DNA from 2 places in the Pseudoalteromonas sp. 1CM17D genome. Region 2 is predicted to be linked to the other one. Evidence: riboswitches for the same ligand, from Rfam matches in the RefSeq annotation. Region 2 holds a riboswitch; the other holds the start of a gene.
The links. Region 2 has a riboswitch for lysine ahead of dapA (4-hydroxy-tetrahydrodipicolinate synthase). Riboswitches for the same ligand answer to the same signal wherever they lie in the genome.

Region 1: another riboswitch for lysine. It lies ahead of lysC (lysine-sensitive aspartokinase 3); the one in region 2 lies ahead of dapA (4-hydroxy-tetrahydrodipicolinate synthase).

What each region holds. Positions count from the first base shown of each region.
Region 1 covers NZ_JALNTP010000001.1:111,645-123,792, reverse strand. Annotated here, with positions in the region: gene sbcB (exodeoxyribonuclease I) at 1-475, shown strand, start outside; gene MSC25_RS00510 (NAD(P)-dependent oxidoreductase) at 1,252-2,133, opposite strand; gene MSC25_RS00505 (glutathione peroxidase) at 2,250-2,801, shown strand; gene MSC25_RS00500 (2-hydroxyacid dehydrogenase) at 3,105-4,085, shown strand; gene MSC25_RS00495 (sodium-dependent transporter) at 4,153-5,475, opposite strand; gene MSC25_RS00490 (4'-phosphopantetheinyl transferase superfamily protein) at 5,614-6,360, shown strand; gene lysC (lysine-sensitive aspartokinase 3) at 6,376-7,761, opposite strand; lysine riboswitch at 7,838-8,010, opposite strand; gene MSC25_RS00480 (hypothetical protein) at 8,301-9,572, shown strand; gene MSC25_RS00475 (hypothetical protein) at 9,576-10,124, shown strand; gene MSC25_RS00470 (ATPase) at 10,121-12,148, shown strand, end outside.
Region 2 covers NZ_JALNTP010000004.1:270,893-283,040, reverse strand. Annotated here, with positions in the region: gene MSC25_RS09980 (bifunctional GNAT family N-acetyltransferase/hotdog fold thioesterase) at 1-731, shown strand, start outside; gene MSC25_RS09975 (phospholipase A) at 804-1,838, opposite strand; gene MSC25_RS09970 (succinylglutamate desuccinylase/aspartoacylase family protein) at 2,048-3,169, opposite strand; gene MSC25_RS09965 (PLP-dependent decarboxylase) at 3,175-4,380, opposite strand; gene MSC25_RS09960 (2,3,4,5-tetrahydropyridine-2,6-dicarboxylate N-succinyltransferase) at 4,380-5,120, opposite strand; gene dapA (4-hydroxy-tetrahydrodipicolinate synthase) at 5,136-6,020, opposite strand; lysine riboswitch at 6,149-6,345, opposite strand; gene MSC25_RS09950 (DNA-3-methyladenine glycosylase I) at 6,540-7,244, shown strand; gene MSC25_RS09945 (protein adenylyltransferase SelO family protein) at 7,247-8,653, shown strand; gene MSC25_RS09940 (OmpA family protein) at 8,989-10,047, shown strand; gene acnB (bifunctional aconitate hydratase 2/2-methylisocitrate dehydratase) at 10,356-12,148, shown strand, end outside.

The DNA of each region.
Region 1 (12,148 bases), on a different contig from region 2:
AGGCATTGACCGCGAGCAATGCCTCGCTAATTTAGCTATTTTAAAAGCCAATACCGAGCTTCGCGATAAAGTAACCGAAGTGTTTAATGAAAAAGGCGGTTACAGCGCAACCACTAACGTTGATTACTTACTTTACGATGGCTTTACAAGCCATGCCGACAAAGCTAAATTTGCGATTATTCGCGATGCTAAACCAGACGAGCTAGCGGGCTTAAATTTAGATTTTGAAGATAAAAAGTTCAATACATTACTGTTTAGATACCGCGCGCGAAACTGGCCTGAAACGCTCAACCAGCAAGAGCTTGACCAATGGCGTCAGTATTGCCAAAACAAGTTAATGCACGGAGAAGATCAACCCTCAATTAGTGCACAAGATTTTATGATCACCCTTGAAAACTTGGCCCATGAGCACGACGACAGCGAAAAAAACCTAACCATTTTAAAGGCTTTGTATAACTACGCGCAAAGCATGTAATTTAGTTTAAGTTTGTGTAGAACACTTTTAAAACGCGACACTTTAGCAATAAAGTGTCGCGTTTTTTGTTTTATATAACTTTACTACTACAATCAAAGCCAAAATTTTTTGCACAAAGAGAAACGAATGAGAAGTAAATGAGAAAACATAAAGGCCAACAACAATCTTTTTAGAACTATCACTGCCTCTAAAAGCGAAGCGCCTCTTATCCTCTTTGTGAATAAATTACTTTACGGGCTTTGCCCGTCACGTAAGCAAGCTTCGCGTCTACAAGTAAAACCCATGTCTACACCAGCGTGGTAGAGGTAGAGCTTGCTCACGTGATAAGCGCAGTTTTTTAAATATAAAATAATCCACAAAGAGAAGCGAATGAGGAGTAAATGAGAAGATATAAAAACAAAAACCTTTTTAGAACTATCTATTCCTCTAAAAGCGCAGCGCCTCTTATCCTCTTTGTGAATAAATCACTTTACGGGCTTTGCCCATCACGCAAGCAAGCTTCGCGTCTACAAGTAAAACCCATATCTACACCTTAGCGGTAGACGTAGAGCTTGCTCACATGAAAAGCGCAGCTTTTAATTACATAAATAAAACACTACTCACAAAGAGAAGCGAATGAGAAGTAAATGAGAAAACATAAAAACAACAACCTTTTAGATCTATCTCTTCCTCTAAAAGCGCAGCGCCTCTTACCTCTTTGTGAATAAATCACTTTACGGGCTTTGCCCATCACGCCAGCAAGCTTCGTGTTTACATTGATATACTCAATGTAAACGTTATTTTTTATGTAGTGCTTCAATGCGTGCTAGTAAGCTTGATGTATCGTATCGGCCGCCACCAAGCGCTTGTACGTCGGCGTAATATTGATCAACCGTTGCGGTCATCGGTAACGTAGCGCCGTTGTTTTTAGCTTCATCAAGCGCGATGCCTAAATCTTTGCGCATCCAATCTACGGCAAAACCAAACTCGTACTCACCTGCCCACATTGTTTTATAGCGGTTTTCCATTTGCCACGAACCCGCAGCCCCTTTTGAAATGGTTTCAATTACCTTTTCACCATCAAGCCCTGCTTGTTTAGCAAAGTGTAAGCCCTCGGCTAAGCCTTGCACTACGCCGGCAATACAAATTTGATTAACCATTTTACATAACTGCCCTGCGCCCACATCGCCTAATAACTGGCTAAAACGGCTATATGCCGCCATTACGGGTTGCACTTTAGTGAAAACAGCTTCGTTACCGCCAGCCATGACTGTAAGCACGCCGTTTTCAGCACCTGCTTGTCCGCCTGATACAGGCGCGTCTATAAAATCGATATTTTGCAAGGCTGCTTTTTCTGCTACTTCACGGGCTACTTCGGCCGATGTCGTTGTATGGTCAACCAAAATGCTATTAACGGCCATCCCCGCTAAAACACCATTTTCACCATAAACAACCGCACGTAAGTCATCATCATTACCTACACACATAAATACAATATCAGCATTATTAGCAGCTTCTCGCGGCGTGGTAGCAAAACCTCCTGCATACTCATCTACCCAGCTTTGCGCCTTTGCTTGAGTGCGGTTATATACACACACATTAAAGCCCGCTTTTGCTAAATGCCCTGCCATTGGGTAACCCATTACCCCTAAACCTATAAATGCAACATTGATTGACATAAAAGTGCCTTATTTTCCTGCTAACTTAGAAACTATGCCCGATTATGTCAATCGGCTGCTTAAAAAGCGAATTAAGTCTTTATAAATTTCCAACGTAAGGAAATAAGTAGGTAACCATGGATAGTATTTATCAATTTAGTGCCCCTTTGTACAACAGCAAAAGCTTTGCGCTTAGCCAGCTAAAAGGCAAAACAGTACTTATTGTTAATACAGCAAGTAAGTGCAATTTTTCGGTGCAATTAAGTTCGCTAGAAAAGCTCTATCAAGAATATAAAAATAGCGGTTTCACTATCTTAGCGTTTCCGTGTCATCAATTTGGCCAAAACGAGCCGCTTGATAACCTCGCAATTAAAGACTTTTATCAAGGACAATTTGACGTGTCGTTCAAAGTGTTTGGTAAGGTAATGGTAAATGGGCCCGAGGCGCATCCGCTGTTTAATTACTTAAAGTCGCATACCCGTGGTATTTCGCAAAACCGCGCAGTAAAGTGGAACTTCACCAAGTTTTTAATTAACCCACAAGGTCAGCTCGTTGCACGTTATGCGCCGCGCACCAAGCCCGAAACGCTTAAACAGGTCATAGAGGCAAATTTACCTAGCGCACTAAACGCTAATAATTTAAATAACGCAAAAATAATACCCAACTTTAATGCATTAAAAGGCGCTTAATTATTCTAAATCAATAAATGGGTGGTTACTCAAGCATGCTTTATTAAACTAGTTTAAGGTTACGTATAATACCAATCGGCAATAATACTTAATCATTTTTAGGGGCTAAACGTGTCGCTATCTGCGTTAAAAAACTCTCATTTACGACTGCATGGATGCAGAAGGTAGAGCAATGCAGGAGCAATTGCCGAGAACAACTAAATAGCGAATTTTTTGCCTTGCTATAAACACGTTTTTCCATCCTCAAAATGGAGCACTTGATTATGCGCATTGGTATAACAGCTAGGCTTTGGAGTAAATAACATGAACATTGCTTTTTTTAGTACGCAAAAATACGAGCAGCCTTTTTTTGAGCGCAGTATTAACAAACACCCTCAAATAGAGATTTGTTACTTTGAGCAAGCACTGAACGAGCAAACAGCCCTGCTTGCTAAAGGGTTTGATGCTGTGTGTGTATTTGTAAACGACACAGTTAACGCCCTCGTTATTGAGCACCTTGCTGAGCAAGGAATTAATACTATTTTACTTCGCTGCGCAGGGTTTAATAATGTTGATTTAGTGGCTGCCAAAGCACACAACATTAAGGTATTACGAGTACCCGCCTACAGCCCAGAAGCCGTAGCTGAGCACTGTGTTGCACTTATGCTTACCCTTAGCCGTAAAACACATAAAGCCTATAACCGCGTACGCGAAGACAACTTTGATTTAAACGGTTTATTAGGCTTTAACTTACACGGCAAAACAGTTGGCATTATAGGTTGTGGTAAAATTGGCCTTGCCCTTTGTAATATTTTAAATGGCTTTGGCGCGCATGTTTTAGTGTGCGACCCTTATGCAACACCTGGCAATTACACCATTACCGATTTAGATTCGCTGCTTACTCAAAGCGATATAATTTCATTGCACTGCCCACTGAATGAGCAAACACATCATTTAATAAATGACGATGCATTTAATAAAATGAAACCTGGGGTAATGCTAATTAACACTTCGCGTGGTGCGCTACTTAATAGCAAAGCGTGTATAAATGCGCTTAAAACTAAAAAGCTAGGGTATTTAGGGCTTGATGTGTACGAGCAGGAGTCGGAGCTATTTTTTAAAAACCATAGCGACGAGATAAACCAAGACGATATATTCTCACGCTTAGTTAGTTTTAAAAACGTATTAATAACTGGCCACCAAGGCTTTTTTACTCAAGAAGCCCTTAGCAAAATTGCCAATACCACCATACAAAACGCAATAGAAATTAATGAACAGAGACCTTTAACTAATGAGGTTTTATAAAGCCGCGGCCCATTAATTTAGCTTTACCCGTTTTGCTATTTACATAACGGGTAAAGCTTAAAATACTCTAGCCAAACGCAACGTTTGCAAAAACAAGAGTCATTAATACTGGGCACACAAAACGAATGTATTGAGCAAACCAGTAATGCGCGCCGGTGCTGGCTTTATGAAGCTTATTACCGCGTTTCCACATCCAACCTGCGGTTATAAAATAAAATAGCCCCATAAGTGGTAGTTGGTACTGAGTAAATAGCATGATTACTAAACCAAATAGCCACTCAAAGTTTAATATTATTGCACTAGCGCATATTAACACCACTAGGCTAACGGCCCACGTTGCTTTAGTACGATCTACGCGGTGGTTTTCTACTAAAAACGCTACCGGTATTTCTGTGGTAGAAATAGTCGATGTAACCGATGCAATCGACATAAGTACAAAAAACAGTAACCCAATTAGTAAACCAATTTCGCCCATGGTACTAAAAAGCTCAGGTAAAATAGCAAATATAAGCTGCCCTTCACCTATAAGTTTTCCGCCGCTAAACACCTCTACTCCGTTATGCTGCGCTACATAAATTGCAGGCACTATCAGTAAACCTGCTAAAAAGGCCACGCTGGTATCAAGCAGTGCAACGCTTGCAGTTAGTTTTGGCAGGTTTGCATCTGGCTGCAGGTACGAGCCATAAATCATCATGCAGCCAACCCCTAATGAGAGCGAGAAAAACGCCTGCCCCATTGCAGCAATGATTAAATTTGGGTCAAGCACTTGGCTAAAATTAGGAATTAAATAAGCAGCAAACCCTTCGCTGGCGCCTTCTAAACTGGCTATATAAAAAATTAAGCCTATTAGTAGCACCAATAACAATGGCATTAAACGGCGTGACCAGGTTTCAATCCCAGATTTAACCCCTTTTAAAATAATACTGGCGGTTAAAATAAGCATAAGCGGCGTAAATATAAAATTACGCACCATAGAGTCGCTGTGTAAAAATTCGCTTGCGGCGGTAAAACCAAAAAATTTAGTAATAGGCTCTATCGCGTAAGAGAGCATCCACCCAGCTACAATAGAATAAAAGCTAAGCATAACCACAGCGCCAGCAAGGCCAATATATCCTGCGGCAGCCCCTACTTTTTTGTTGGTATTTTGCCACGCATTACCCAATGCTTTTACTGGGTTTGCTTGCGCTTGGTGGCCTAAATAAAGTTCGGTATAAAGCGCAGGTAGCGCAAGTAAAAATATAACTACAAAGTAAACCAATAAAAATGCACCGCCACCATGGTTGGCCGCCTGCGTAGGAAAACCCCAAATATTACCTAAACCCACTGCTGCGCCTGCAGCGGCTAAAACAAAACCAAAACGGCTTTGAAATCCATCACGCACTTGTGCCATACATCTACAAATTCTGTTATTCTTTGATTATTGTGAATTAAACCATATTTAATGCCAACTGAGTAATAAAATTGCTTTTGGCATAAATAAGCGCTGTTAACCGCTCATAATTACAGCACTCACTTATTTTAAGCGCGTATGACTAACCACTTTTTTAAAAACACCCTAAGTATTGCTCCCTCTTTTTATAGCGATTTATCCCCTAACAACAATACTATTTTAGTGTTTAATGCCAACACACTTAATGTAGAACACCTTGATTTAACCCAGTACCTAAGCCCATTTGAGCTAAGCGTTATAAATCGCCGTAAACGCATGCAAGCAAAGCAAGAATATGTAGCATCGCGCATATTACTAAAGCAACTTGCAAAGCATACTCAGCCCCAATACGCACACATACCGCTTAATAAAATGAGCACCCACTTTAATGAAGAGTGCTCAAAACTGCAGCTCCATATAAACCACACCGTTATTAATACCTGTATTTCGCACTCACATGGCTTAGTTGGAGTAGCACTGAATGTTACTAAGTCGGAGTTTGGCTTTGATATTGAAAAAATAAACTTAAAACGCCCATTCGAAAAGCTCGCTAAGCATTTTTATCATAAGGCTGAAATTGCCTTAATTACCGCGCCTTTGGCTATAAAAGAGCAAGCCTACCGCTTTTTTAGAATTTGGACCTTAAAAGAGGCACTCGCTAAAGCAACTAGCCGCCCAATAGCGCAATTGCTTAGCCCAAATGTATTTGATGAATTTTCTTTGTTAAACCTTACAGCATCGAGTAACAGCATAACGGTTGCCAATGAGGAGTTTGATATAAGCGTGGCGCATAAAAAAAGCACCGACTGGCGGTGCTTTATACTTAATAACTTGGATACTGAATAACTTGGCTTTAAAAGCTTAAGCAGCGCTTTCTAATAAGCGGCTGTGTATTGCTTGTACCACGGTATCTGATTCGCTTTGCTCTACTAAAAAGCATAAGTTGTGCTTACTTGCACCATGACAAATTAAACGAATATTAAACTCTTTTAATACGTTCATTAGGTTCATTTCGTGCTGGCGTAGCTGTATTTCAGAGCCTATAAGCGCCACTAAGGTTAAGTTGTTTTCAACCGATACATGACAAAATTCGGCCAATTTATCTAAACACGCTTGCTCAAGCTCAGGTCGCGAGGCATTAGGCGCGTTATCGAGCGTAATGGCAACACTAATTTCTGAGGTAGTCACTAAGTCTACCGATATATTAAATTCACTCAAAATGGTAAATACACGGGCCAAAAAGCCACTTGCTAATAACATTTCTGGGCTTTTAAGCGTTAGCAATATTTGGTTTTTACGCTGCGTAACGGCACGAATACCTGGCTGCTGCGATTTTTCACGCTCAATCCACGTCCCCCCGCGCTCTGGCTCGCGGCTAGAGCCTACAAATACATTAATATGGCTACGGCTTGCTGGTAAAATAGTCGCAGGGTGCAATACTTTTGCGCCAAATGTCGCCATTTCTGCGGCTTCATCAAAGCTTAAACGGGCAATTGGCGTTGCCTTAGCGCATAAACGCGGGTCGGTGCTAAAAATACCCACTACATCGGTCCAAATGTGTACACTTTTAGCGTTAATAGCCTCTGCTAATAACGCCGCACTGTAGTCAGAGCCACCACGACCAAGCGTTGTGGTTTGGCCAAATTCATCACTACCAATAAACCCTTGTGTAACTATTACTTGCTCATCTAATAACGGAATTAACAGGTCTTTAGCGGCTTGTGCAGTGGCCGCAACATCGGGCGTTGCTTTACCAAATTGGCTGTCTGTTTTAAGCACTTTGCGTACATCAAACCTATCTGCATTTAAGCCTTTTAAGCGCAGCACTTGAGCAAATAAATAAGACGATAAACGCTCGCCAAAGCTAAGCAGCTCATCGTGTTGTTGATCAGTGGTGAGTGTTTCAAGGGCTAAAATTTGAAATGCTTTTAACGTTTCGTTAAAACCCACCGCTAAATCGGCATCAAGCGACAGCTCATCTAAAATAGCCTGTTGAATAGCTAATACGCCATCTATGTGTGCTTGGCGCTGCTCTTTACTAAGGTCGGGTTTGCACAGTGCAACTAAGTGGTTAGTTACGCCGGCACTGGCGCTCACAGCTACAATACGTACGCTTTTATCTGCAACAATAATTTCGCTGCAGCGACTCATCGCTTCAAAGTTTGCAACACTGGTTCCGCCAAATTTGGCAACGATGTAATCTGATTTTGCGCCTGATACTGTTTGTGGCACTGATTGGGTAGTCATTTCGTCTCCTTTCGCGGTATCCAAACCGCTAAAAAACAAGAAGAACTTGGCAAAGGAATGCAAATAAGATGAGTCCGCTGCCAGAAGCTCTCCACCTAAGTTGGTGACAGTTTTGGGGATTCAGCCCCATAAACCGAAAAACACGGTTGACGTAACCTTGTTTTCCTCGGCGAGTACTTCCCTCTTTAATGGTTATGGGCGTTCGTCACCTACCATTAAATACCTAAGTATCGCACCTCTTCTGAATGTTGTATTAACCTGTGGCTAATAAAACAAAACCCCACTGTGTAGCGGGGCTTTGAAAGTTATCGTTTAGACGTCTAGCTGTCAAGGTGTTTTAGCTAATATAACGCGAATAATTTAGCCAAGGTTTACATTGCTGGCTACTTTTACAGCGCTTAATGTAACTCGCCTGTACGCCAGCTAAAAAAATGTGTAAATTAAGCCAGTTAATAACGAGTACTTTTTATTATAAAAATATAAAAACTACGCTCTGCTTTAAGCGTAGTTAACTCATTACTAGGATGTATCACCGCATTATGATCCCAGCTAAAAAGCTGCTTAATACCCTTAGCGAACACTGGGGTGTTTTAGAGCTATTATTTAAACGTTTTAAAATGGCCGACTTTAGCCTCAAAGACGTGCAAAACGCCATTAAGCAAAAACAGCCCACATGGACAAACGAGCGCATATACAAAGAAACTAACCGTTTGCTCAATCAAGATATACTTATTCCATTGGCTAAATCATCCCAGCTTGAAATAAACCGCGCCATTGCCGATTTTGCGACCTTTTTATTACAAGAAGAACACCTAGGTTTAGCACAAGAAATTAGCGTTTTGGTTGATGATTTAGCACGCCTAGGAAACCGTTTAGATAATGCCGGCGAAATAGAAGACTTTGACGATTTACGCCGCTATAGCCGCATTATGGATGATCGGGTGCGTAAAATAATGAAGCTTTACGCGCACAACGAAAACGCTATTTTAAACATTGTTGAGCAAGCTAAATCTGATCACGCGGTGCAATCTTTGCAAAAGCGCTACAAAGCGGTAATAGAAGCCTTTGACGAATACATAGAGCCGATGCTTGAAATGGTCGATATTCGCGGTGACTTTCATGCCTGTTTTACACTTATTGAGCAACAAATAAGTAAGCAAATAGAGCACATTGAACGCTCAGGCAAAGCCTACAACGACAAACGTATGCTTGAGCAATTGCGTACTCGCATACTCGAAATGCATTTAGTTGGCCGAGAAAGCTTACGCAAAAGTGCCGATATGCTTATGCCACTGCGTGAAGAGCTACGCCGTAATAACCTAATTACCCGCCAGGCAGCCAAAGTGCTTGGCCTTGTGCGTAAAAATGGCGTAGACAACATGCTAAGCGCGGTACAACCAAATTTTGTAAGCGATGCGCAGCGTTATTCGCTTGGCCAGCAGCGTCATATAGTTGCCTATATGGCAAGCTTGGTAGAATTTGAACACGAAGAATACCAGCTCCCAGAGCAACAAGACGTGCCGGCATTTGTTACGCCAAACATTCCTGATTACCATGATGTTAAAAAAAGCTTTGCAAAACGCTTTAATAAAAAGCGTAAAAAGCCCCAGCCATTGCTGCAATTTTTAGATGAAAGCTACCCAGAATTAGACGCCGACGAAATGCTATTTTTATATCAAAAACTAGTCAGCGACAGTGAAATTCACATTAGCCAAAGCGATAAAAAAACACGCGTAAAAATTGCCGGTCAGCATTTTTCGTTATACCCATTTAATTCTGCGCCTCAGCCAGATACACAGGCAGACGAGTAACACATGACACATATAAACTTAGACGAGCTTACGCACCTACAAGCCATTAATAAAAAATTAGGTGCGGGTTACCATATTTGCGAACAAGACAACGTAATGTGGCAAGAGCTTGACCAGCACATAGAATCTTATAGCGCCTTATTTAGCGCCCTTGGCCACGATTTAAAACACGACAGCCGCGGCTTTTACTACTTTGGCAGCGACGAAAGCACGCCAAACATGGGTAAAATATCCCGTGCTATTGCACTGACTATTTACATTTTAATTGAGCATTTTGCCAATACGGGTAAAGACCCAATGCGTGCCCTATTTGATGAAGTAAACGATTTAGAACTGATGCAAACCTTAGTGCAAATTAATAAGCACTTGTTTGATCAGCTTGAGATATTTTCGGGCTCAGATTTACGAAAAGACGTATACCTGCGCATGGTACGTTTAGGCCTTGCCCGCGAAGTAGAAGGCGGCTTTATGCTACAAGCGCCTATTCACCGCTATATTGATGCACTTATGGAAGTAAACGAAGAAACCTACATTACAGAGGACGAGCAATGAAAAACTTATACGGACTAAGTAAACTCGCCCTACTTAATACCGCAGGTTATGCAAAATGTGTTATTCCGCTTGATAAAAGCAGCTCTATTTGTGCGCCAAACAATACCGGTAAAAGCTCGGTTATAAACGCCCTGCAATTTCCGCTAATAAACGATTTACGCTTAACCGAATGGGACGGGCACGATTTAGATGAAACCCGTAAATTTTATTTTTCATCAGATCAGTCGTACATTTTGCTCGAAGCCAACCTCCCCCATGGCTCGGTGGTTATTGGTGTAGCAGGCCTTGGTAAAATAGCCGGTTACGCGCATCAGTACTTTTGTTATCAGGGCAAACTTGATTTAGCGCAGTACACGCAAGGTAATACCATTATTAAGTTTACCAAGCTGTTTAATCATTTAAAAACGCAAGGTTACAACCCTATAGAGCTTAAAGCACAAGAGCTAAACGCCCTGCTTACCGGCGGCGCAACCCCTTTTGACGGCGACATTAATTTAAAAATGATCCCGCTTAATAACGTGCAAGACTCCGCCATTTATAAAGAAATTTTTAGGCGTATTCTTAACTTACACAAATTGGGTGCAAGCGATGTTAAACGCTTTATGCTACGTGTGTTTGAACGCCATATGTCTAACTCTAAAGTGGACTTTTACGAAGTATGGCGTCGCTCGTTTGATAAAGTAAATCGTGCTAAACGCGAGTTAAAAGCGCTTGAATCAATGCAAGAGCCAATAACAGCGCTTGAATCAATGCTTGAAAACCAAACCGTGCTTAAAGGTAAGTTAGCAGCCTACGCGCCTAAAATTGATCAAGCATTAATAGACTTTGATACCTACCAAGAAGAGCAACTAAGCGAACTAGCCATTGCCCTTGAAGACATAGAGCACGAAAAACACGAGTTTGAGCAAAAGCAAAGCTTATACGTACAGCAATCGCGCGATATAGAACGCAGGCAAACCCAAATTGAGCAATGGTTTTTAGATTACAGCGCTCTTAAAAGCGAGTTTGAACTGGTAAATAAAGCCACCCTTAAAACCAACCTTAGCCAACTTAAGCAAGACTACGAGTCGCTTTCGCACTCTATTACCAGCGCACAAGGGCAAAGCCTACACACGCTTGATTACCGCATTAGCGAAACGCAAAAGCAAATTAAAAGCTTAAAACTGCAGCTTAAAAACCTTGAGTTTAATTTGTTTACTCGAATGCGCGAAGACCTATCGCTTAAAGAAGTAGAAGAAATATCGCGCATTTTAAACCCCGATATACTCTCGTTTGCCACCACCAGCAATGGCGATATAACCATTGATGATGAAGACGCCTTTGGAGAATTTTTATCGCTATTAAGCGAAAACGTTAAAGGCGGTGTACTAACCCTACCAGGGGCAAGCATTAAACTTAAAAAACTTTCCCCAGTGCAAATGCAAAGCGGCGAAAACAAAGCCCAGCTTAGCGCTCAGCTAGACGCGCTGGAACGCTCGTTAAAAGAGTTTAAACAACAGCGCGAAGTAGCCGCTAACGTGGCCGATAAACAAAAAGAAAAAGATGCACTTTACGATGAGCTAATGAGCGCAGAGAGCGCCCTAAAACGCTTAGAGCAATTTGAGGTAATGCAGCAGTCGGTAGAAGCGCAATCCATGCTAAAAGAGCAGTTATTAGCAGAGCGCGAACAAGTTGACGACTACCTACAAGACATTCAAAAAAATAGTGGCTCAATTGCTGACAGGCGCTCGTTAATTAAATCTAAGCAAGAGCAAATTAGTCGCCAAACTGAGCGTCTACGCCAAGTTAAAAGCGAGCGAATTGACCACACGCTTGATTTATACAGCGGTAAAGTTACCCCGTATATGATTGATATAACAGTCGACTTTGATAACTTAAGCGACTTAGTACATCACTTTAATAAAGACTGCCAAGAGCTGCGCAACTTTGACATAAACGTACGTAATACCTATTTGCATGTATATAACGCGGGTATTACTAAGTTCGATAACGAAAACGACGAATTTACTAAATACCAAAAGTTG
Region 2 (12,148 bases):
TGCTTGGTGTGGCCCGTTTACACTTTAACAACCATGAACAAGCGCAAGTACGTTACATGGCCGTAGCCGAAGGCAACCGTAACCAGCATATTGGTAGCCGTTTATTACACGAGCTTGAAAAAATAGCATGGACGCAAAATGCAGGCGAATTAGTGTTATTTGCTCGCGAGCGTGCGCTTGAGTTTTATAAGCGCCACGGCTACGAGCTAAAAGAAAAAGCCCACCTTGCGTATGGCGATGTACAACATTTCAAAATGATTAAACAAAAGCCTAGTGAGCCGGGTTGGTTTCGCCACCCTGATTGGACGCAAGTACTGCAAAATATTTGGCGTGAATCAATCCCAATTAGTGATGCAATGGGTATAAAAGTAGAAAGCTACACTGATTGGCAGTTTACAACGCGTGCTGATTTAGACGCTAACTTAAACCTACACAACACCATGTTTGCAGGCTCTATATACAGCTTAGCAACCTTAACAGGTTGGGGCGCAACGTACTTAGCGCTTAAAGAGGCAGGGCTTGAGGGCAATATTGTATTAGCCGATGCCACTATAAAATACTTAAAACCACTTAATACCGACCCACGTGGTTGTGTTGATGTGCAAACCTGTAAAGGTAAGCTCAGTGAGCTGGAAACAACAGGCAAAGCAAGCTACGTAGTACCTGTTACTATATTTGATGGCAGCGATGTTGTTGCAGAGTTTGAAGGGGTGTTTGCCGTTAAAAAATAACGAGTAACGCTTTAATAAAAAAGCCAAGCACTTTATAAAAGGGCTTGGCTTTTTTTATGGCGTATTAATAAATTAGAGTAAATCAGTAAGTAATATACCTACACCAATACGCTCTACATCAGCGTTATAATCAATTAGGCTTTCACCGTAACCGTTAAAATATTGTGCGTAGCCACGCAAACGACCCCAAAGAGGGAATGACCAATCAAGCTGAATTGCCCCGCGGTTATCTGAATTTAAATTGTTACGCGTCATAAAGCTAAACTCATGATCGTGATAACGATACGCCCCGCCAAATTCAAAGTAACCCATGTATTTGTAAATATCTGGATTGTCGTCGCCATCGGCTTCTAATATATTGTCTTTTTCATCCTCGGCAATGCGATACCAAGGTTTAAAGCTAAATACAAAACCGCTCTTTTCCCATATAAAATCGGCGTAAATTCGGTTCCATGAACGAGAGTTTGGCTGGCTGCGGCCATTAGATTGGTGCGAAATACCCAGCGCTATGGCCATTTCGTCGCCCCAAAGTACGTTTTCTTGGTCTAGGTAGTTTACCCAAAATATTTCTGGTTCGTAGTTGGTTTCACGAAACGGAGAAGAAATCTCTGAGTTATAAATTTGCCAATACGACTGCAAGGTAAAGCCAAAAAATATGGCTTGGTCTTCATCTGCAAAATCATCGTACAGTGGCACTTTAATAGAAAGCTGATATTTAGCCTCTAGGTTATCAAGGGGTTCGCCATTTTCTTCATCTGTTAGCTCGTCAAAGCCATCAAACGGGCGATCGTTAGGGTGCGAGACATACGATAAAGGTAAAATGTAGTTACGTTTATGCGGCGTAATTACGTTACGATTTTTTTTGCTTACCTCTTCGCGAGCCTTGCGTTTATCAAGTGCGGTAAGTTGTTTGTTTTCTTCAAGGGCGGAGCATTTTGTACGCAGCTCGTCTAAGGTTTGCTTACCATCGCCACCAATTACTTCATTTAAAATACATTGCTTAACTAGCTCTATGTCGTTGTCTTGTTCATTTTTTTTAACCTCTTGTTGGGCAAAAGAGGGTGTGCTTAGTAAAGCCGTAACTGCAATCCAATAACGCCAGCTCATTGTTTATTCCTTTGAGAGTAAGGTAGATTTATAAATTATAACGTGTTTTTACATTTGTAACGGTGAACTTTCACTGAATTTACACTTATTTGATTACCTTACGTTTACACCGTTATCACAGATCAAAAAAAGCGGCATATAGCCGCTTATATTGTAAGTTAGTTAACTTACTCTCACGCAATGAGAAGGGGGAGTTATAGCGCGGTGCGTTATAACTCAAATACGTTAGTAAAAAACTTATAAAGTTCAGTGCCTTGGTTTACGCTTGCTGAGGCAAAATGCAAAATAGCAATTGCATCGCAATCAAGGCTTAATGTTTGTAGGGGTTGCTCAGTTAAATAGCGCTCCATGCGTAATATATGGGCTATTGGCTCACCTGCCTTTATGTGTGCGCCTAATGGGGCAATATATTCAACCATGCCGCCAATCGGCGCATAATAAGCAAAGTAGTCATCTAAATGGCACGCATAACGGGTCATCTGCTTAGGTTGATGCGCTGCATCTACCAATACATTTTTATGGTTCAAATAGCTTAAAATGCTGTTTGCATCGTCAAAGGCGGCTGCTAAATCTATTTTTTCTTGGCTGCCTAGCTCTACTGTAAAGGCTTCAACCTGTACATTAAAGTCCCTGCCTTGCGCACTAAGTGCATCACTTAGATGCCACCATGGGCAAAAGCTAGCTTCATCCATTGCGCCATCAAAGTCGCTTGGGATAAGCAGTACGTGTTCAATATTAAAATAACGTGCGCTGTCGCTGGCATATGTTGGACAGTACAGATGCTTACTTGAAATAGGCCCCGTGTGTAAGTCGAGCACGATATCGGCTTGATGCGCAAGCTTTTGCAGGTTAAGCGCAATGCGTTTACCGGTATTGAGCAAGTAAGCTGGGCCGTTAAGTTTGGCATCTATTTCATCAAGCAGGGCTTTTTTAAAATTGCTTTTTAAAGCTGCATCGTCGTACTGGCTATGCTCGTGTGCAAACTGGGTGACTAAATCACTATTGTAGTGATACATACGGTTCCAGTTAGTGCCAGTAATAGGGTCGAATCGGCCAAGGGTAAATTCCCCTGATTTTTGATTACAACCTATAGGGTTAGCATAAGGTACTAAGGTAATGTCGCCTTTTAAATTAAGCTGTTTTAACTGCTCTAGCAGCTGAAAAATAACCGCGTTACCTTGTACCTCGGCGCCATGCATATTGGCTTGAATATACACGCTTGGCCCGCTGCCATCGCCTTTTAAGCGATACACCGGAATAGTTAGAGGCAAGCCGTTTGCTACTTCCCCTACTACAATGTTTTCTTGGCTAATGGGTGTTGTTATGCTCATGTTTATTACCTTAAGTAGTGACTGGCATCTTCTGCTTGGCGCACACACGTGAGCTCGCCCTTTTGTAACACGTATTCTGCAGCTAGTTCATGGCATAAAAAATAGGGCATGCTTTCGGTAAAACCATAGGCACCACATTGGCTAAACACCAGCCAGTCTTGCTCGTTTAAATCGCTTGGTAGGGTATGCTCGCCTAAGCAATCAAGGGCAGTACATAATGGGCCATATAAGCTCATTGATTGTTCTGGCGCTGTTGACTCGCGCAGTAATGCCGCAGGAAAATCTTGGCTTGTAACAGCAGGGCGCAATAAGTGGTTAATACCACCGGTTAAAATAACTTGTTGTTGCCCGTAGTTTTGTTTGCACTCAACGACGGGGTTAGCGTAATGACCGCATTCGCCTACAGCGTAACGGCCAAGCTCCATCCAAAGCTCGTCTACACCCGCATCTTTTTTAATTTTTGCCAGCGCGGTGATTAATCCATCCCACTCAAGTGTTGCATCATTTGGTGTGTAAGGAATACCTAAACCGCCGCCTAAGTCTAAAATTTTCAGGTTTATATTTAAGTTATTAGCCAAGGTGGTAAGCGGTGCAATCATTTGCGACCACAGCTCGCTTAGCTTTTGCGTGCTAAGCATGTTGCCCCACTGAAAAATATGTAGGCCATCAAAATTAAGTGCTGGGTAATCGCCAGTATTGAGCGCTTGCCATTCATCGCAACCAAGCCCAAACGGTGTAAGGCTGTCACCCCCTAATGGGTTTTTTTCACCTTCTGGCCAGCGTAATTGCACACGCAGTAATACTTGCAGCTGCGTATTTTGCAGCTGCGCTTGCTGGTTTAACCAACGTACTTGATTGAGGCTTTCGGCAACAAAAATACGCACGCCGCGCTCAATAAAGTGTTTAATTTGTTTAGGGCTCTTTGCAGGCCCTGTATTGAGCACGCGCTGTGAACTAATACCTTGTGCAAGGACTTGTTCAAGCTCACCTTTACTTGCTACGTCAAAGTTAAATCCGGCGCTGTCTAGGCATTGAATAACCTTAGAAAGCGGATTGGCTTTTACCGCATACCAAAGCTTTACATCGGTTTGCGCAACTAAACGGGTAAGGTGTGCGTTTAGTTTGTCTAAGTCGTAAACAAAAAAAGGTGTATCAAGTTGCTGAGTAAGTGTATTTACGGCGGCCTTGATAGGCGTGCTCAAAAAGCTCATTATCGTAAAACCTCTTCTAGCAATAACGATGCATCGCTTTGCTCGTCGCGGTATTTAACAATGAGTGCACACGACATGCTTAAGCCTTGCTCACGAGCCCATTCGTTAGACGCAGGGCGAGAGCCTGGTATTACAATAGCGTACTCTGGAATTGGCTCGCCTTTATCTAGCTGGCGCTCGTTAACACAGTCGTAAACCGGAATAGTGGCAGATAAACGCACACCTGGGGCAAGTACCGCGCCTTTTTTAACCACTACGCCTTCAACAATGACACAACCTGCGCCAATAAACGCATCGTCTTCAACCACGACTGGGCTTGCCCCAATTGGCTCAAGTACACCACCAAGTTGAACAGCTGCGCTTAAATGTACATTTTTACCAACTTGTGCACATGAACCCACTAATGCGTGGCTATCAACCATAGTACCTTCGTCGATGTATGCGCCAATATTTACGTACGCTGGTGGCATAATAATAGTGCCTTTAGCTACGTAGGCACCGCGGCGAACACTGGTGCCACCTGGTACCATACGCACGCCATCGTCAGTGCTAAATTCTTGCGGTGCAAGGTTGTGCTTATCAACAAACCCGCCTGCAAACTCTGTGTTAGTGCCATTTTTAAAGGCTTCTAAAATGCCTTGTTTTACTTCTACGTTAGCTTCCCATTGGCCGCTTTCGTTTTGTGATGCTGCGCGTACTGCGCCCGATTCTAAATTATTTAGTAGTTCTAACCAGCTCATTATAAAAACCTGTGTTTAATGCCAAGATAAAATGGTGTCGTTTGCAGTGGTAATGCAATCGGTTTGCGTTAACTCAAGATGCGTTAAAGGTGGGCGCAACAGTGGGCTATTTAAACGCCCTTGCTGGTGCATTAGCACTTTAACGGGAATAGGGTTTGCTACAGCAAATAGGCTATTGATAGCGCGAGTCCACTGAGCAAATAAATTGGGGTGTTGACCGCTTAGGCTGCGCTTTACAAATTCGTGTGTTTGCAAAGGCCATGCATTGGCCGCAACCGAAACTAAGCCTTTTGCACCTGCTTGGGCAAAGTAGGGCATAAGTGCATCGTCGCCACTGTATAGCGCTAAATTAGGCGCGGCTTGTCGGTATGCTTCAAATTGGGTGATGTTGCCACTGGCTTCTTTTAAAGCCCACAGTTTTGGGTGCGCTTTTAAGTTTTCAATGGTTTCGATAGGAATGCTTACACCGCTGCGCCCAGGTACGTTGTACAACATACACGGATGCGCGCTTTCGTTTAATAAGCTTTCGTACCAATGTGTTTGACCTACAGCCCCTGGTTTTGCATAAAGAGGCGAGCCTAATAAGTAGCTGTGAATAGGTAATTGGTTACAGTAGCTAACCCATTCTTTTTGTTGGGCCAAGTTACTACCACCAACAGCAACCATAAGCGGTACACTGGGTTTTAATTGGCACACGTGCTCAACAATGCCTTGCTGCTCTTTAAGTGTAAGGGCTAAGCCTTCACCTGTGCTACCGAGCAGTAAAATACCGTTGTGTGCCGCTTCTTGTTCGCTAACAAGTGTTGTGAGCGTGTCGTAGTCAACATTACCTTGTTGATCAAACGGCGTAACAAGCGCTGTCCACAGTGCGTAGTCGTCTAAATTGAAGTTGTGAATCATCTCTTACGAACCTATAAGGTGTTCGAGATATTAAGGAGGCTGTATGATGTGAGCCGCATTAACGTCATTCGAACAGTATTCGAAGAGCGAATGGGCTTAAAATAATAGGGCGCACGGCCTTATTATTTAAGACCAGAAGCTCTCCACCAAACTAATAAGCTGCTCTAAAACAGCTATTGGTGACAGTCGCTAGGATTCAACCTAGTCGCCCGAAGTAATTGCTTCGCAAAAGCGTTTACCTCTCGGCGGTATTCCCCTCACATATGCTCACTGGAGTTTGCGCTCCTAACATACGCTACCTGAATAACGCACCTCTTCTAGCCCTTTGTATTTTGTTTAACCGCAAAAGGTTTAACAAAATACAATTTAAATAGGGTAATTGCGGCGATTAAAACATTTTAGCCGTCTAGGTGTCAAGTTGCAGGATACAGATTAGTTCATCGAAAATGTGGGTGGTTACGTATTGGCTGCTTTTCTCGTAAACTAACCCTATGAGCAGTGATGAGGTATTTAATAAGTATGGAAAAATTTAGCGATATTTATAAGCGAGCAGTAGAGCGAAAAGGTTCTGAAAAAATGCTTAAGTTATTACTCGCAAAACCCTTATCTAAAAAAGCATTAAGCGCATTAAGTGACGACGATTGGCTTGAAGAGTTTACCCGAAAAGTATTTCAAAGCGGGTTTTACTGGTCGGTAATAAACAGTAAATGGCCAGGTTTTAGAGAGGTTTTTTGGCAATTTAGTATTGATAAATTACTTATGATGCCGCCCGATATGCTCGAGCAAAAAGCAACTGATGAGCGCATTATTCGTAATTATAAAAAAGTAAAAACAATTCCTGAAAATGCCTACATGATCCACGAAATAGCTCAGCAACATGGCAGTTTTAGCAAGTTTGTAGCTAACTGGCCAGGCGATGACATTATTGGTTTATGGGCGCATTTAAAAAAACACGGCGCCCGTTTGGGCGGCAATACAGGCCCGTATGCCTTAAGAGCGCTTGGTAAAGATACTTTTTTACTTTCGCGAGATGTAGAAAGTTACCTAAGAGCGCACAAAATTATAGATGGCGGCCTGCAAACTAAAAAATCGCTCACTGCCGCACAGGCGTTTTTTAACGAAATGCAAAAGCAAAGTGGTTTGAGCCTGCAAGAACTTAGCTTAATTGTGGCTTACAGCGTGGGCGACAATCGCGTAGGCATAAGCCAACAAACAGAGGATTAACCATGAAACTAGTGCCAAGATACACAGACATAGCAGATAACTTTGCAATAGAGGATCAACCTTCAAGCGTTGCTGCCCCGCAATTGCTGCTGTGGAACGAAGCGTTAGCACAGCAGTTTAATATTGATGTTGAGCCTGCGCTGCGGGCCAGTACTTTTGCTGGTAACGAGCCGCAACCGGTAAATGCTGTAGCGCTTGGCTATTCTGGGCATCAGTTTGGGCACTTTTCGCCGCGCTTGGGTGATGGGCGAGCGCACTTGCTGGGTGCTATCAGCGATGATAAAAATCAGCTGTGGGATATTCAGTTAAAAGGCTCAGGCGCCACGCCTTTTTCAAGAGGAGGCGATGGGCGATGTGCACTAGGCCCCGCTATTCGCGAGTATATTATGAGCGAGGCTATGCACGGCTTAGGGATTAAAACCACGCGGTGTTTGGCTGTGGTTGGCACAGGTGAAGCTGTTTATCGTAATCCGCCGCAACCAGGCGCAATTGTTACCCGCTTAGCAAGTAGCCATATTCGCGTTGGCTCGTTTCAGTATTTAGCAACTCAAGGTGATGTAGAGGGATTAAAAAAATTAGCTGATGTAGCCATTGAACGCCATTACCCAAGTATTCAATCAACAGGGGCTCAGCGCTATTTAGACTTTTTAGAAGCCGTTATAAATAGTCAGCTAGCGCTGGTTATTAGCTGGATGCGAGTAGGCTTTATTCATGGCGTTATGAATACTGATAATACCTTGATAAGCGGCGAAACTATCGACTACGGCCCGTGTGCAATGATGAATACCTTTGATTTTGATACCGTGTTTAGCTCAATTGATAAGCAAGGTCGCTATGCCTATGGTAATCAGCCAAATATTGTAAGTTGGAACTGCGCGCGTTTAGCTGAGAGCCTAATCCCGCTAATAGATGAAGATGACGAACAAGCTGTAAGTTTAATGACGCCGCTAATTAATCAGTTTTCTTCGTTATTTAACGCGCAATATAACCAAATGTGGGCACAAAAATTAGGCTTAGCAGGTTATAACGAAGACGATGTAGAGCTTGTAAGTAAGTTATTATTGTTATTTCAAGAGCATAAGCTCGATTACACCAATACCTTTGATGCCCTAACCGAGTCACTAAAGGGTGGCAAAGTGCCAGATAAATTAACGCAATGGGCCCAGTTATGGCAAAAAAGATGTGATGAAAACAGCTATAACCTTATGAGAGCGGCTAACCCAAGGGTTATACCGCGTAATCACATCGTCGAAGAAATCCTCGCGCAATATAATCAACACGGCGAGAGTGAGCTGCTAAGCGACTTCTTAGCGGTGATGAGTAACCCATATGATAAAACAGCTAACTTAGCCCGCTTTCAAGAGACAGGTAAAGATGACAAGGGCTATCAAACTTTTTGCGGTACTTAAGTATTGTAATTAATTGTAAGTTACTGATTATAAATAGTCATTTTTAAATGATTCAGTGTCCAATGATTGAGCAGTTATATACTCGGTGGTATTGTTCGCATTCATAAAAAGTAACTATTTGTAAATTACCATAATTTATTAATTGCCGATTAGGTAAAAATTTTCACTTAACCTACAATTGGTGGTTGGAATGTCTGTATATCGTTGAAAAAATTTATAATCTTTATTTTTTCGTTAAGTATCGATTAACAAAAGCTCAGGTAGTGTGTACAAAACTGGTTGAGCTAGCATTGATTAGCTACAATTTTCTAAGTTGTTAAAATGGGAAGAAAACAATGAAATTAAAATCACTTACAATTGCAATAGCGTTAGCTGCAACTAGCGCGTCTACATTCGCTGCCGATAAAGAAGAAGGCCTTTACCTTGGTGTTTTCGGTGACTACTATGATGCGTCATGGAAAAACATGCGCGCACAAACTGGCCTTGATGTAAACGAGTCAACTGGTTGGGGTGTAGAAGCAGGTTACCGTTTCAGCGATTACTGGAGCGCACGCCTTGAGTATGCAGATATGGACTTTAACGCGTTCGATAAAGCTGCGGGCAATCGTAATAATATCGACGGCGAGCGTTACGGTATTGATGCGCTTTACCACCTTGACGGCGGTCCTTTCTACGGTCTATTCGGTATTAAAGAAATGGACGTAGTAGATGACAACACATTCTTAAACGCAGGTGTTGGTTACCAACACTTTATTACTGATGGCTTTTTCGTAAACGCTGAAACTGCGGTATACCAAGGTCTTGATAAAGGTTACACAGATGTAGGTGCTAAAATTGGTATTAACTACTTATTTGGCCAAAACTCTATGCCTGCACAGCCTGTAGAGCCAGCGCCTACAGCAGTAGTAGAAGTACCTGTAGAACCTAAAGACAGCGACAACGACAACATCCTAGATAAAGATGATAAATGTCCTAACACGCCAATGACAGACGCTGTTGATGGCGATGGCTGTACTTTATACGAAGACCGTGAAGTAACAACAAGCTTATTAGTTACTTTCCCACATGATTCTGCACAAGTTGGTCAACGTTACTTTGACGACATTGCATCAGTATCTGAGTTTTTAAAAGAGCACGAAGATACAACTGTACTACTTGAAGGCCACGCGTCAGCGGTAGGTAACGCAAACTACAACAAGATGCTTTCTAAAAAGCGTGCTGATGATGTAGCACAAGAGCTAATTAAAGATGGCATTGCTGAAGATCGCATTACAACTGTTGGTCTAGGTGAAGAACGTCTTAAAAACACAGCTAACACGAAAGAAGCTCACGCTGAAAACCGTCGTGTAGAAGCACATGTAAAATCTATTGAACGTGTAAAAGTTAAGCGTTAATAGTTACTTACTTTATTTTAAAAACCCAGCTTAGTGCTGGGTTTTTTTATGCCTTTAAAACAGCATATGCAGTATTAGCCTGATTAAACAAGAATGATTATTACTTAACAAACATTCACGAAAATAGAATTTATGCTTACCACTATTCATAATATTTATAGTCGGTATAATCAGTTGCTTAGCTGGATGGATTTTCATCTATACATAAAAGCTTTATAATCCCGCGTTAGAATACTATAAGTATTGGGTTACTTTTTTTGCGCATGAGGCGCTACCGAATACTTTCACGTCACCAAGAGGGCAATATTGTGCTACAAGAATATCGTAAACACGTAGAAGAACGTGCCGCGTTAGGTATCGTACCAGCGCCATTAGATGCTCAGCAAACGGCTGATCTTATTGAACTAATTAAAAACCCACCAGCGGGTGAAGAAGAGTTCATCTTAGATTTACTAATCAACCGCGTACCACCAGGCGTTGATGATGCAGCATACATCAAAGCAGGCTTTTTAGCGGCAGTTGCTAAAGGCGAAGCACAATCTCCATTAGTATCTAAAGAAAAAGCAGCAGAATTATTAGGTACAATGTTAGGTGGTTACAACATCGCCCCAATGATTGAGCTACTTGATGACGAAACACTTGCGCCTATCGCTGTAAAAGGTCTATCAAACACATTATTAATGTTTGATGCATTTTACGACGTAGAAGAAAAAGCAAAAGCAGGCAACGAGCACGCTAAAAAGATTATTCAATCTTGGGCAGACGCTGAATGGTTTACTAACAAGCCAGCTGTTGCTGAAAAAATCTCTGTTACTGTATTTAAAGTAACCGGCGAGACAAACACTGATGATTTATCACCTGCACCAGATGCATGGTCACGTCCAGATATCCCACTTCATGCTTTAGCAATGCTAAAAAATGAGCGCGACGGTATCACTCCTGACAAAGCGGGTGAAGTAGGTCCAATCACTAAACTTGAAGAATTAAAAACTCAAGGTTTACCACTTGCATACGTAGGTGACGTTGTAGGTACTGGTTCTTCTCGTAAATCTGCAACTAACTCTGTGCTTTGGTTTATGGGTGATGATATCCCATACGTACCTAATAAGCGCGTTGGTGGTGTATGTTTAGGTAACAAAATTGCGCCTATCTTCTTTAACACAATGGAAGATTCAGGTGCGTTACCAATCGAGTTAAATGTTGATGAGTTCAACATGGGTGATCAAATTGATATTTACCCATACGAAGGTGTAGTTAAGCGCCACGGTACTGATGACGTTATCTCTACTTTTGAGCTTAAATCAGACGTAATTTTAGATGAAGTACGTGCCGGCGGCCGTATTCCTCTAATCATTGGTCGTGGTTTAACAGACAAAGCACGTACCTCTTTAGGTTTAGGTGCTACTGACGTATTTAAAGTACCAGCAGTAACAGAAGTGTCTGATAAAGGCTTTACACTAGCGCAAAAAATGGTTGGTAAAGCATGTAACGTAGCAGGTATTCGCCCAGGCCAATACTGTGAGCCTAAAATGACCACTGTAGGTTCGCAAGATACTACAGGTCCTATGACACGTGATGAGCTTAAAGACTTAGCTTGTTTAGGTTTCTCTGCAGATTTAACAATGCAGTCATTCTGTCATACCTCTGCTTACCCTAAACCAATTGACGTAAACACTCACCATACGCTTCCTGATTTCATCATGAACCGTGGCGGTGTTTCACTTCGCCCTGGTGATGGTGTAATTCACTCTTGGTTAAACCGTATGTTATTACCAGATACTGTAGGTACTGGTGGTGATTCACATACACGTTTCCCATTAGGTATTTCGTTCCCAGCGGGTTCAGGTGCAGTAGCGTTCGCAGCAGCAACAGGTGTTATGCCACTTGATATGCCTGAGTCTATTTTGGTTCGCTTTAAAGGTGAAATGCAACCAGGTATCACTTTACGTGACCTAGTACACGCAATCCCTTACTACGGTATTAAGCAAGGCTTATTAACAGTAGAGAAAAAAGGTAAAATCAACGAATTCTCTGGTCGCGTACTAGAAATTGAAGGTGTTGAGCACTTAACTGTTGAGCAAGCGTTTGAATTATCAGATGC